One region of the Streptomyces sp. NBC_00094 genome, then DNA from elsewhere that is predicted to be linked to it. Evidence: predicted binding sites of a transcription regulator. Region 1 holds the regulator's gene; each other region holds the start of a gene.

The links. Region 1 encodes HrcA, which represses chaperone genes, less so after heat shock. Its sites were predicted from a motif close to TTNGCACTCNGNNNNNCNGAGTGCNAA; they were not measured.
Region 2: the regulator HrcA is predicted to act here: its motif matches at 1,509-1,535, upstream of OG580_RS14715 (FmdB family zinc ribbon protein).
Region 3: the regulator HrcA is predicted to act here: its motif matches at 1,823-1,849, upstream of groES (co-chaperone GroES).

Annotation. Positions count from the first base shown of each region.
Region 1 covers NZ_JAPEMB010000001.1:2,675,694-2,678,962, forward strand. The annotation lists gene dnaJ (molecular chaperone DnaJ) at 1-588, opposite strand, end outside; gene hrcA (heat-inducible transcriptional repressor HrcA) at 589-1,608, opposite strand; gene OG580_RS11530 (MBL fold metallo-hydrolase) at 1,757-2,485, shown strand; gene OG580_RS11535 (DUF3097 domain-containing protein) at 2,496-3,269, shown strand, end outside.
Region 2 covers NZ_JAPEMB010000001.1:3,411,079-3,414,347, reverse strand. The annotation lists gene OG580_RS14725 (hypothetical protein) at 1-82, opposite strand, end outside; gene OG580_RS14720 (S-methyl-5'-thioadenosine phosphorylase) at 228-1,073, opposite strand; gene OG580_RS14715 (FmdB family zinc ribbon protein) at 1,155-1,496, opposite strand; gene OG580_RS14710 (MFS transporter) at 1,695-2,972, opposite strand; gene OG580_RS14705 (potassium/proton antiporter) at 3,226-3,269, opposite strand, start outside.
Region 3 covers NZ_JAPEMB010000001.1:4,893,444-4,896,712, reverse strand. The annotation lists gene groL (chaperonin GroEL) at 1-1,241, opposite strand, end outside; gene groES (co-chaperone GroES) at 1,370-1,678, opposite strand; gene OG580_RS21830 (DUF6234 family protein) at 1,883-2,359, shown strand; gene OG580_RS21825 (hypothetical protein) at 2,466-2,720, opposite strand; gene OG580_RS21820 (polysaccharide deacetylase family protein) at 2,762-3,269, opposite strand, start outside.

The DNA.
Region 1 (3,269 bases):
GACGACGGTGCCGAAGCCCTGACACTGCGGGCAGGGCCGGGAGGTCATGACCTGGCCCAGGAAGGACCGGGTGACCTGGGAGACCTCGCCACGACCGCGGCACATGTCGCAGGTCTGCGCGGACGTGCCGGGCGCGGCGCCCTCACCCGAACAGGTGGTGCAGACGACGGCCGTGTCGACCTGGATGTCCTTGGTGGTGCCGAAGGCCGCCTCGTTGAGGTCGATCTCCAGGCGGATCATGGCGTCCTGGCCGCGGCGGGTCCGCGAGCGCGGTCCGCGCTGCGAGGCCGTACCGAAGAAGGCGTCCATGATGTCGGAGAAGTTGCCGAAGCCGCCGGCACCGAAGCCGCCCGCGCCGCCTCCGCCGGAGGCCGAGAGCGGGTCGCCGCCGAGGTCGTAGACCTGCTTCTTCTGCGCGTCCGAGAGGACCTCGTACGCGGCGTTGATCTCCTTGAAGCGTTCCTGCGTCTTGGGATCGGGATTGACGTCCGGGTGCAGCTCGCGCGCGAGCCTCCGGAAGGCCTTCTTGATCTCGTCCTGGGAAGCGTCGCGGCGCACGCCGAGTACGGCGTAGTAGTCCGTGGCCACTTACGACTCCGCCAGGATCTGTCCGACGTAACGTGCCACTGCGCGTACCGCTCCCATCGTTCCGGGGTAGTCCATGCGGGTCGGTCCGACCACGCCGAGTTTGGCGACTGCTTCGCCGCCCGAACCGTAGCCGACCGAGACGACCGAGGTGGAGCTCAGCCCCTCGTGGGCGTTCTCGTGCCCGATGCGTACGGTCATGCCCGATTCCTTGGCCTCGCCGAGCAGCTTGAGGAGGACGACCTGCTCCTCCAGGGCTTCCAGGACGGGCCTGATCATCAGGGGAAAGTCAGGTCCGAAGCGGGTGAGGTTGGAGGTGCCGCCGATCATCAGCCGCTCCTCGTGTTCCTCCACGAGCGTTTCGAGGAGGGTCGCCAGCACGGTCGAGACCGTGGCGCGGTCCTCCAGCTCCTCGAAGGACTCGGGAAGGTCCTGCACCAGCTGCGGCACGTCGGCGAACCGGCGGCCGACGACCCGGCTGTTGAGCCGGGCGCGCAGGTCGGCGAGGGAGGTCTCGCCGAAGGGCGCGGGGCAGTCGATGACGCGCTGCTCGACGCGGCCGGTGTCCGTGATGAGCACGAGCATCAGGCGGGCCGAGGCCAGCGAGAGCAGCTCCACGTGCCGGACGGTCGAGCGGGTCAGCGACGGGTACTGGACGACGGCGACCTGCCGGGTCAGCTGCGCGAGCAGCCGTACCGTGCGGCCGACGACGTCGTCGAGGTCGACCGCGCCGTCGAGGAAGTTGTGGATGGCCCGCCGCTCGGGCGTCGACAGCGGCTTGACGCCGGCCAGCCGGTCGACGAAGAGCCGGTAGCCCTTGTCGGTCGGGATGCGGCCGGCGCTGGTGTGGGGCTGGGCGATGTACCCCTCCTCCTCCAGCACGGCCATGTCGTTGCGGACGGTGGCCGGCGAGACGCCGAGCTTGTGGCGCTCGGTGAGCGCCTTGGAGCCGACCGGCTCCTCCGTCCCGACGTAGTCCTGGACGATGGCGCGCAGGACCTCGAGTCTGCGTTCGCTGAGCATTCGTGCGCACCTCCAGCTGTCGTCGTCGTTCCGGTTGCTCCGCTTTTGGCACTCACCGTGTCCGAGTGCCAGCAATCCCCCGGCCAGTGTACGGCGGCGGGCAACGCTCCTGGCAAGGAGGCGGCGGCGCACCGGCTAGCGTCGCCTCATGGATGTCGATTGGGAAGCGTACGGCTGGGAGCGGCTCGGGGTCGGAGTGGGCAGGCGTCGGCTGCCCGGCTGGGACGCCACGGTGGGCCTGGTCGTGGGCGCACGGGCGCTCCTGCTGTACGACACGGGCTCGACGCTCACGGAGGGCGCGGAGCTGCGGACGCAGATCGAGGCGTTGACGGGCGGCCGAAGAGTGACGCACATCGCACTGAGTCACCCGCACTTCGACCACGTCCTCGGCACGGCGGCGTTCGCGGGCGCGGAGGTCTTCGGCGCGGTGGGGGTGGACGAGCTGCTCGGCCGGGAACGGGACCGGGAGGACCTGCGCAGGGACGCCGTCCTGCAAGGCGTCGACGCCCGGGAGGCGGCGGAGGCCGTCGACGTCCTCGTGGCCCCGCGGCACATGGTCTCCGGCGAGTGGACGCTCGACCTGGGCGGCCGCCAGGTGCTCCTGGCGAACGTCGGCCCCGGCCACACGGGCCACGATCTGGTGCTCTGCGTCCCCGGTTCGCGCGAGGTCGTCTTCTGCGGGGACCTGGTGGAGGAGTCGGGTGAGCCGCAGGCCGGCCCGGACGCGATCCCGTCCCGCTGGCCCGACGCGCTGGACCGGCTGCTGGCGCTGGGCGGTGAGGAGGCGGCGTACGTGCCGGGGCACGGCGCGGTGGTGGACGCCACGTTCGTACGACGCCAGCGCGAGGAACTGGCACAGCGCTTCTCCGTCGCATAACGTCGCCCGAATGCGCAGCTACGACCCGGACCTGACGCCCTCTTGGAAGCGCTCGGCACCCGTCCCGGAGGTCCCGGCGGACCACGACCTCGTCGTCGAGGAGGTCACCACGGGCTTCTGCGGGGCGGTGATCCGCTGCGAGGCGGGGACGGTGACGCTGGAGGACCGCTTCGGCAAGCACCGGGTCTTCCCGCTGGAGCCGCGCGGCTTCCTGCTGGAGGGCCGGGTGGTCACCCTGGTCCGCCCGTCCGCCGCCGCACCGGTACGCCCCACCCGTACGGCCTCCGGCTCGGTCGCCGTCCCGGGCGCGCGGGCGCGCGTGGCGCGGGCGGGCCGGATCTACGTGGAGGGCCGGCACGACGCCGAACTCGTCGAACGGGTCTGGGGCGACGACCTCCGGATCGAGGGCGTCGTCGTCGAGTACCTGGAGGGCATCGACGACCTGCCGTCGATCGTCGCGGAGTTCGGTCCGGCACCGGACGCCCGCCTGGGCGTCCTGGTGGACCATCTGGTCCCGGGCTCGAAGGAGTCGCGGATCGCCGCGCACGTGACGTCCCCGGACGTCCTGGTGGTCGGCCACCCGTACATCGACGTCTGGGAGGCGGTGAAGCCGTCCTCGGTGGGCATCAGGGCCTGGCCGAGGGTCCCGCGCGGCCAGGACTGGAAGACGGGCGTCTGCCAGGCCCTGGGCTGGCCCTCGGACAACACCGGCGCGGTATGGCAGGCGATCCTCAAGCGCGTGAACTCCTACAAGGACCTGGAGCCGGTGCTACTGGGCCGCGTG
Region 2 (3,269 bases), 740 kb from region 1:
GCCGGCCGCCCCCGCTCCGTACCGGCTCGAAGGCCGGCACGGAACACGGCGCCGGAACGGAGGAAAGGGAATGCGTGGTCATCGGGGTACCGCCTGTCCTGGTCGGGAGAAGGGCCACGCCCCACCTTCCCGGCCGTCCCGCGTCCCCGCTCCGACCTGTGGATCACCCACCGTCTGTGGACAACTCCCTCACCCCTGAGGAGGAGGGGAGGCCTCGCCGGGCGGCCCTACGGCAGTGCGATCCCCAGGTCCCAGCCCGCGTGCGCCTCCGTGCACAGGCAGTCCCGGTCCGCCGTCGCCGGGAGCGCGCCCACCGCGTCGAACAGCACCTCCCGCAGCCGTCCCACGTTCTCGCCGAACACCCGCAGCACCTCGGTGTGGGAGACGCCCTCGCCGGTCTCGGCGCCCGCGTCGAGGTCCGTGACCAGCGCGAGCGAGGTGTAGCAGAGGCCCAGCTCGCGGGCGAGGACCGCCTCGGGGTGGCCGGTCATGCCGACGACCGACCAGCCGGCGGCGGCGTGCCACCGCGACTCGGCCCGGGTGGAGAAGCGGGGCCCTTCGACGACGACCATCGTGCCGCCGTCCACCGGCTCCCAGTCCCGCCCCCGGGCGGCCTTGACGGCGGCCCGCCGCCCGTCGGGGCAGTAGGGGTCGGCGAAGGTCACGTGGACGACGTTGGGCACGGCTCCGTCGGACCGCCGCTCCCCGTCGAAGTACGTCTGTGCCCGGCTCTTCGTCCGGTCGACGAGCTGGTCCGGTACGACGAGGGTGCCCGGCCCGTACTCCTCGCGGAGCCCGCCGACGGCGCAGGGCCCGAGGACCTGCCGTACGCCGAGGGAGCGCAGCGCCCAGAGGTTGGCGCGGTAGTTGATCCGGTGGGGCGGGACGGAGTGGTCCCGGCCGTGGCGGGGGAGGAACGCGACCTGCCGGCCGGCGATCGCGCCGAGGAAGAGGGAGTCGCTGGGGCTGCCGTACGGGGTGTCCACGGACACCTCCGTGACGTCCTCCAGGAAGGAGTAGAAGCCCGATCCGCCGATCACGCCGATGTCCGCGTACGCACCATGGGTCGTCATGGCCGTCACCCTACGGGCGCCGCCGGAAAACGCCGAGGGCCCCGTCGCGCACGGCGACGGGGCCCTCGGTGAGGCAACGGATCAGGCGGCCGAGGTCGAGCTTCCGGCGCTCGACGACGACGAAGAGGTCGAGGACGCGGACGAAGCGGTAGAGGTCGACGACGCGGCCGGCTTCGAGTCCGAAGAGGACGTCGAGGACGACGGGGTCGAGGACTTCGACGCGGCCGGCGAGCTGCTGGACGACGAGCCGCGGCTGTCGTTCCGGTAGAAGCCGGAGCCCTTGAAGACGATGCCGACGGCCGAGAACACCTTCTTCAGGCGTCCCTTGCAGCTGGGGCACTCGGTCAGCGCGTCATCGGTGAACTTCTGCACCGCCTCGAGGCCTTCGCCGCACTCGGTGCACTGGTACTGGTAGGTCGGCACTGTGACTTCCTCCTGGCACTCTCACTCGTTGAGTGCTAACAATTTTCCATAGTAGCGGCTGCCGCCAGTCGATCGGAGTAAGATTCGTCACCTGCTCCGGCAGCGGTCAGGGCTTGGCCGTCACAAGAGCCTGCGGGCTCAAGTGAGAAGCCGCCTCCAGTAGGCGGAGGAGTCACACTGACGTATTCCGTGGAATCGTCACGCATTTCCGACTGCGACAGGATCGCGGTCGACCGTGCCCCGCGCGACCGTACGGGTCGCGCGGGCCGGCGCCAGCCGCGACCGGAGGGCGACGAGCGTGCCCAGGGCGAGGACGGTGCCGACGGCCGGCACCAGGAACCCGGCGCTCGAACCCTGGGAGTCGGCGAGGCGGCCGGCGACCGTGACGGCCGCGGCCTGGCCGAGCGCGACGGCGCCGGTGAGCCAGGTGAAGGCCTCGGTACGGGACGACGCCGGGATCAGGGTCTCGACGATCGTGTAGCCGGTGATCAGGGCGGGGGCGATGCACAGGCCCACGACCAGGCCCAGGGCGCCGAGGAGGAGCACCGAGTGGGCGGTCCACAGCAGGGAGGCCGCGATCGTGAGGCCGGCGTAGCCGAGGATCAGGCGGCGGCGGGGGCCGGTCTTCCAGGCTACGGCGCCCATCGCGATGCCGGCGAGCATGTTGCCGGCGGCGAAGATCCCGTACAGCAGGCCGTTGGCGCCCGGGTTGCCGATCTCCTCGGTGAAGGCGGTCAGCGAGACCTGCATTCCGCCGAAGACGGAGCCGATGCCGAGGAAGGCGACGATCAGGACGCGGACGCCGGGGATGGAGAGGGCCGAGCGCCGGGGTCCGGCGGCGTTGGCCGCGGAGATCCCGAACGGCGGCTGGGTGGCGCGCTGCGCGGCGAAGAACAGGCCGCCGACGAGGGTGAGGGCGGCCTCGGCGATCAGGCCCGCGGCCGGGTGGATGCCGGTGCACAGGGCGGTCGCGAGGACGGGGCCGACGACGAAGGTGAACTCGTCGGTCACGGACTCGAAGGCCGCGGCCGTCGGCATCAGCGGCTTCCCGTCGAGCTTCGCCGCCCATCGGGCCCGGACCATCGGTCCGACCTGGGGGACGGAGGCGCCGGCGGGCACGGCGGCCAGGAACAGCGCCCAGAGCGGGGCGCCGGCCAGGGCGAGGACCACGAGCAGCACGACCGAGGCGGTGTGGACGAGGACGCCGGGGATCAGGACGGCGCGCTGGCCGTACCGGTCGGCGAGCTTGCCGCTCTGCGGGGCGAACAGCGCCATCGAGACGCCGGTGACGGCGGCGACGGCGCCGGCGCTGCCGAAGGAGCCGGTGGTGTGCTGGACGAGAAGGACGATGCCGATGGTCAGCATCGCGAAGGGCTGCCGGGCGGCGAACCCGGGGAGCAGGAAGGACAGCGCACCGGGGGTGCGCAGGAGCTGCCCGTAGCCGGGCCGCTTGTCCGAGATGACCGTGGACGCCACGGTCCTGGCCTTTCTGCCGCCTGGTAGCGCGTCCCGTGCACGGTGGTGCGGGTGTCGCCGAGAGCTGTCCTCATGCGCGGAACTGCGGTAGATACCGGGCCGGCCTCCTTGCGGAGGAGGCGCCTCGGCCGCCATACGGTCGCGCCAGCTCTGCGTCAGGCAGAGTTGGTTCGATCAGGTGTGCCTTCATGCTACAGGGGAGAGCGTCTTCCCGCCTGGGAAAACGCTCCCGCACCTGAATTAATGCCTGCGATTAACCGGCTGTTTTCTTCGAGGAGCCACTGCCGTGGCGGTTTT
Region 3 (3,269 bases), 2.2 Mb from region 1:
CCGGAGACGATGCCCTCCTCGACCGCGGCGCGGGTCGCGGAGATGGCGTCCTCCAGACGGTGCTTCTTCTCCTTGAGCTCCACCTCGGTGGCGGCGCCGACCTTGATCACGCACACGCCGCCGGCCAGCTTCGCGAGGCGCTCCTGGAGCTTCTCGCGGTCCCAGTCGGAGTCCGTGGACTCGATCTCGGCCTTGATCTGGCTGACGCGACCGGCGATGTCCTCGGCGTTGCCGCCACCGTCGACGATGGTGGTGGCGTCCTTGGCGATGGTCACGCGGCGGGCGGTGCCCAGCACCTCAAGGCCGGCCTGGTCGAGCTTGAGGCCGACCTCCTCGGCGATGACGGTGGCACCGGTGAGGGTGGCCATGTCGCCGAGCATCGCCTTGCGGCGGTCGCCGAAGCCCGGGGCCTTGACGGCCACGGCGTTGAAGGTGCCACGGATCTTGTTCACGACCAGGGTCGACAGGGCCTCGCCCTCGACGTCCTCGGCGATGATCAGCAGCGGCTTGCTGGCGCCGGCCTGGATGACCTTCTCCAGGATGGGCAGCAGGTCCTGGATCGAGGAGATCTTGCCCTGGTTGATCAGGATGTACGGGTCGTCGAGGACGGCCTCCATACGCTCCTGGTCGGTGACCATGTACGGGGACAGGTAGCCCTTGTCGAAGGCCATGCCCTCGGTGAAGTCGAGCTCCAGACCGAAGGTGTTGGACTCCTCGACGGTGATGACACCGTCCTTGCCGACCTTGTCCATCGCCTCGGCGATGAGCTCGCCGACCTGCTGGTCCTGCGCGGAGAGCGCGGCGACGGCGGCGATGTCGGACTTGTCCTCGATCGGGCGCGCGGTGGCGAGGAGCTCCTCGGAGACGGCCTTGACGGCGGCGTCGATGCCCTTCTTCAGGGCGGCCGGGGAGGCGCCGGCGGCGACGTTGCGCAGACCCTCGCGGACCAGGGCCTGGGCGAGCACGGTGGCGGTGGTGGTGCCGTCACCCGCGATGTCGTTGGTCTTGGTCGCCACCTCCTTCACCAGCTGGGCGCCGAGGTTCTCGAACGGGTCGTCGATCTCGACCTCACGGGCGATCGTGACACCGTCGTTGGTGATGGTGGGGGCACCGAACTTCTTGTCGATGACGACGTTGCGGCCCTTGGGGCCGATCGTCACCTTCACCGTGTCGGCAAGCTTGTTGACGCCGCGCTCAAGGGCGCGACGGGCGTCCTCGTCGAACTTCAGGATCTTCGCCATGGGAGCGGTTCAGCCCTCTCGGAATCGTGTGGAACGAACGGCGCCCCCGGACGCCCAGTGCGGGGTCAAGGGGCGCAGCTCAAAGCATCTGCTTCAGATACTTCAGGTACTTCGGATGCTTCGGTGAATTACTTCTCGATGATCGCGAGCACGTCGCGAGCCGAGAGGACGAGGAACTCCTCGCCGTTGTACTTCACCTCGGTGCCGCCGTACTTGCTGTAGAGCACGATGTCGCCGACCTGAACGTCGAGCGGAAGACGCTCGCCGTTCTCGAAGCGGCCCGGGCCCACGGCGAGGACAGCACCCTCCTGGGGCTTCTCCTTCGCGGTGTCCGGGATGACCAGGCCAGAGGCGGTGGTCTGCTCGGCGTCGAGCGGCTGGACCACAATGCGGTCCTCGAGCGGCTTGATGGCAACCTTGGAGCTGGTGGTCGTCACGATCCGACCTCCCCCTTCGGAGATTACGGGGTCAACTGTCTGAGGTGGCGACCAGGTGGATCCGTCGTCGCGGGTGCCGGACCTGCCTGTCGCTGTGTTGGCACTCTCCAGGGGGGAGTGCCAGACCTGAGACTATGACCGCGATTAGCACTCGGTCAAGCGGAGTGCCAATTCCGTGCCGTCGCGCGTCGTTCCGGTCTCGGTATGGCGAACGCCGTGGCGGACCCCGAGGTTCCGTACGAGGGTGCGGCCATGCCGACCTCCCCGCCCCCGGTACGCCCCTGGGCCGACTTCCTGTCCGGACTTCTGCTCCTCGTCCTGGAGACCGTGCTCGCCGCGATCGCCGCTTTCACTCTGGGGATGCGGAGATGGGCCGAGTCCTACGATCCGCAGCCCTCGGCACCGCCCCCCATGGACTGGGTGCCGGTGCTGGTCTTCGGCGGGATCACGGGGGGCGTGCTGCTGCTCGCGTGGGTGTCGGTGCGCAGCCGTTGGCCCTGGACGGCCGGAGGCCAGTTCCTCGCGGCGGCGCTGCTGGGCATCGCCACGCTGACCTTCGGGACACAGGAGTGGGCGCGCTCGCACCCCGCGCCCCCGGGACCGACGGTCTCGCCGACGCCCGGCGAGGCGCGGTGCGTGTGCCGCAGCGGCGGCGGCCCCTGCGAGTGCCCGGGCGGCTGACGTCGGTGCGGGCGGTCGCCACCAGCCCGGGCTGAGGTCGACCCGGCCCGGGCGGCCGACCCGGCACGGGCAGCCGACCCCAGCCCCTCGGCCCGGGCAACCGCCGTCAGCCCCGGTGCCGGTCGCGGTGTTCCGGTGCGCGGGCTTCCTGGCGTACGGCCTCCCGGAGGAGCCGTGCCGCCCGGTCCGCGACCGTCGTCGCCTCCCCCGGTCCCCTCCCCCGCTCCACCGCCTTCCGCCCGAGGCGCTCGATCGGGTCCACCGCCGACGCGCACCCGGAGGCGCCGAGGAGCACCCCGGCGAGCGCCACGCCCGCCAGGGCCCGGCGTGCCGGGACGCGGCGCGCCCGCACCCCTCTCACCCGCGCCCCTCCCACCCGTAGCCCTCTCACGCGCGGTCCTCTCACACGTAGTCCTCGAGCTTGGCGACCGCGTACCCCTTGGCCGTGATCACGTTCATCACCCGGCGGATCATGTCGGGCATGGTGCCCTTCCAGTCGCCCTTGCCCCGGAAGTGGGTGAGCACGATGTCGCCGGGGTGCAGGTCCCGGTCCCACTCGCGCCACTCCATGTGGTCGGGGAAGGCCTCCGCGGCCCAGAGCGGAACCGCCTTGACCCCGCAGGACTTCGCCGCGCGCAGCGTGTCCTCGTTGTAGTTGCCGTACGGCGGGCGGAAGAGCGGGGGCCGCTTGCCGAACCGCTTCTCGATGACGTCCTGCATCCCGCAGATCTCGCGCTTCTGCTTGCTGTACGAGAGCCCCGGCAGGTAGCGGTGGTTGAGCGTGTGGTTGTGCAGGGCGACCCCGGACTCCTGCGACTTCTGCATCCTCGCGAAGTAGGCGTAGTCGTCCTTGACGACGTAGTCGCTGAGGAAGGCGCTGTAGGGGATGCGCAGCTCCTTCATCATCCGC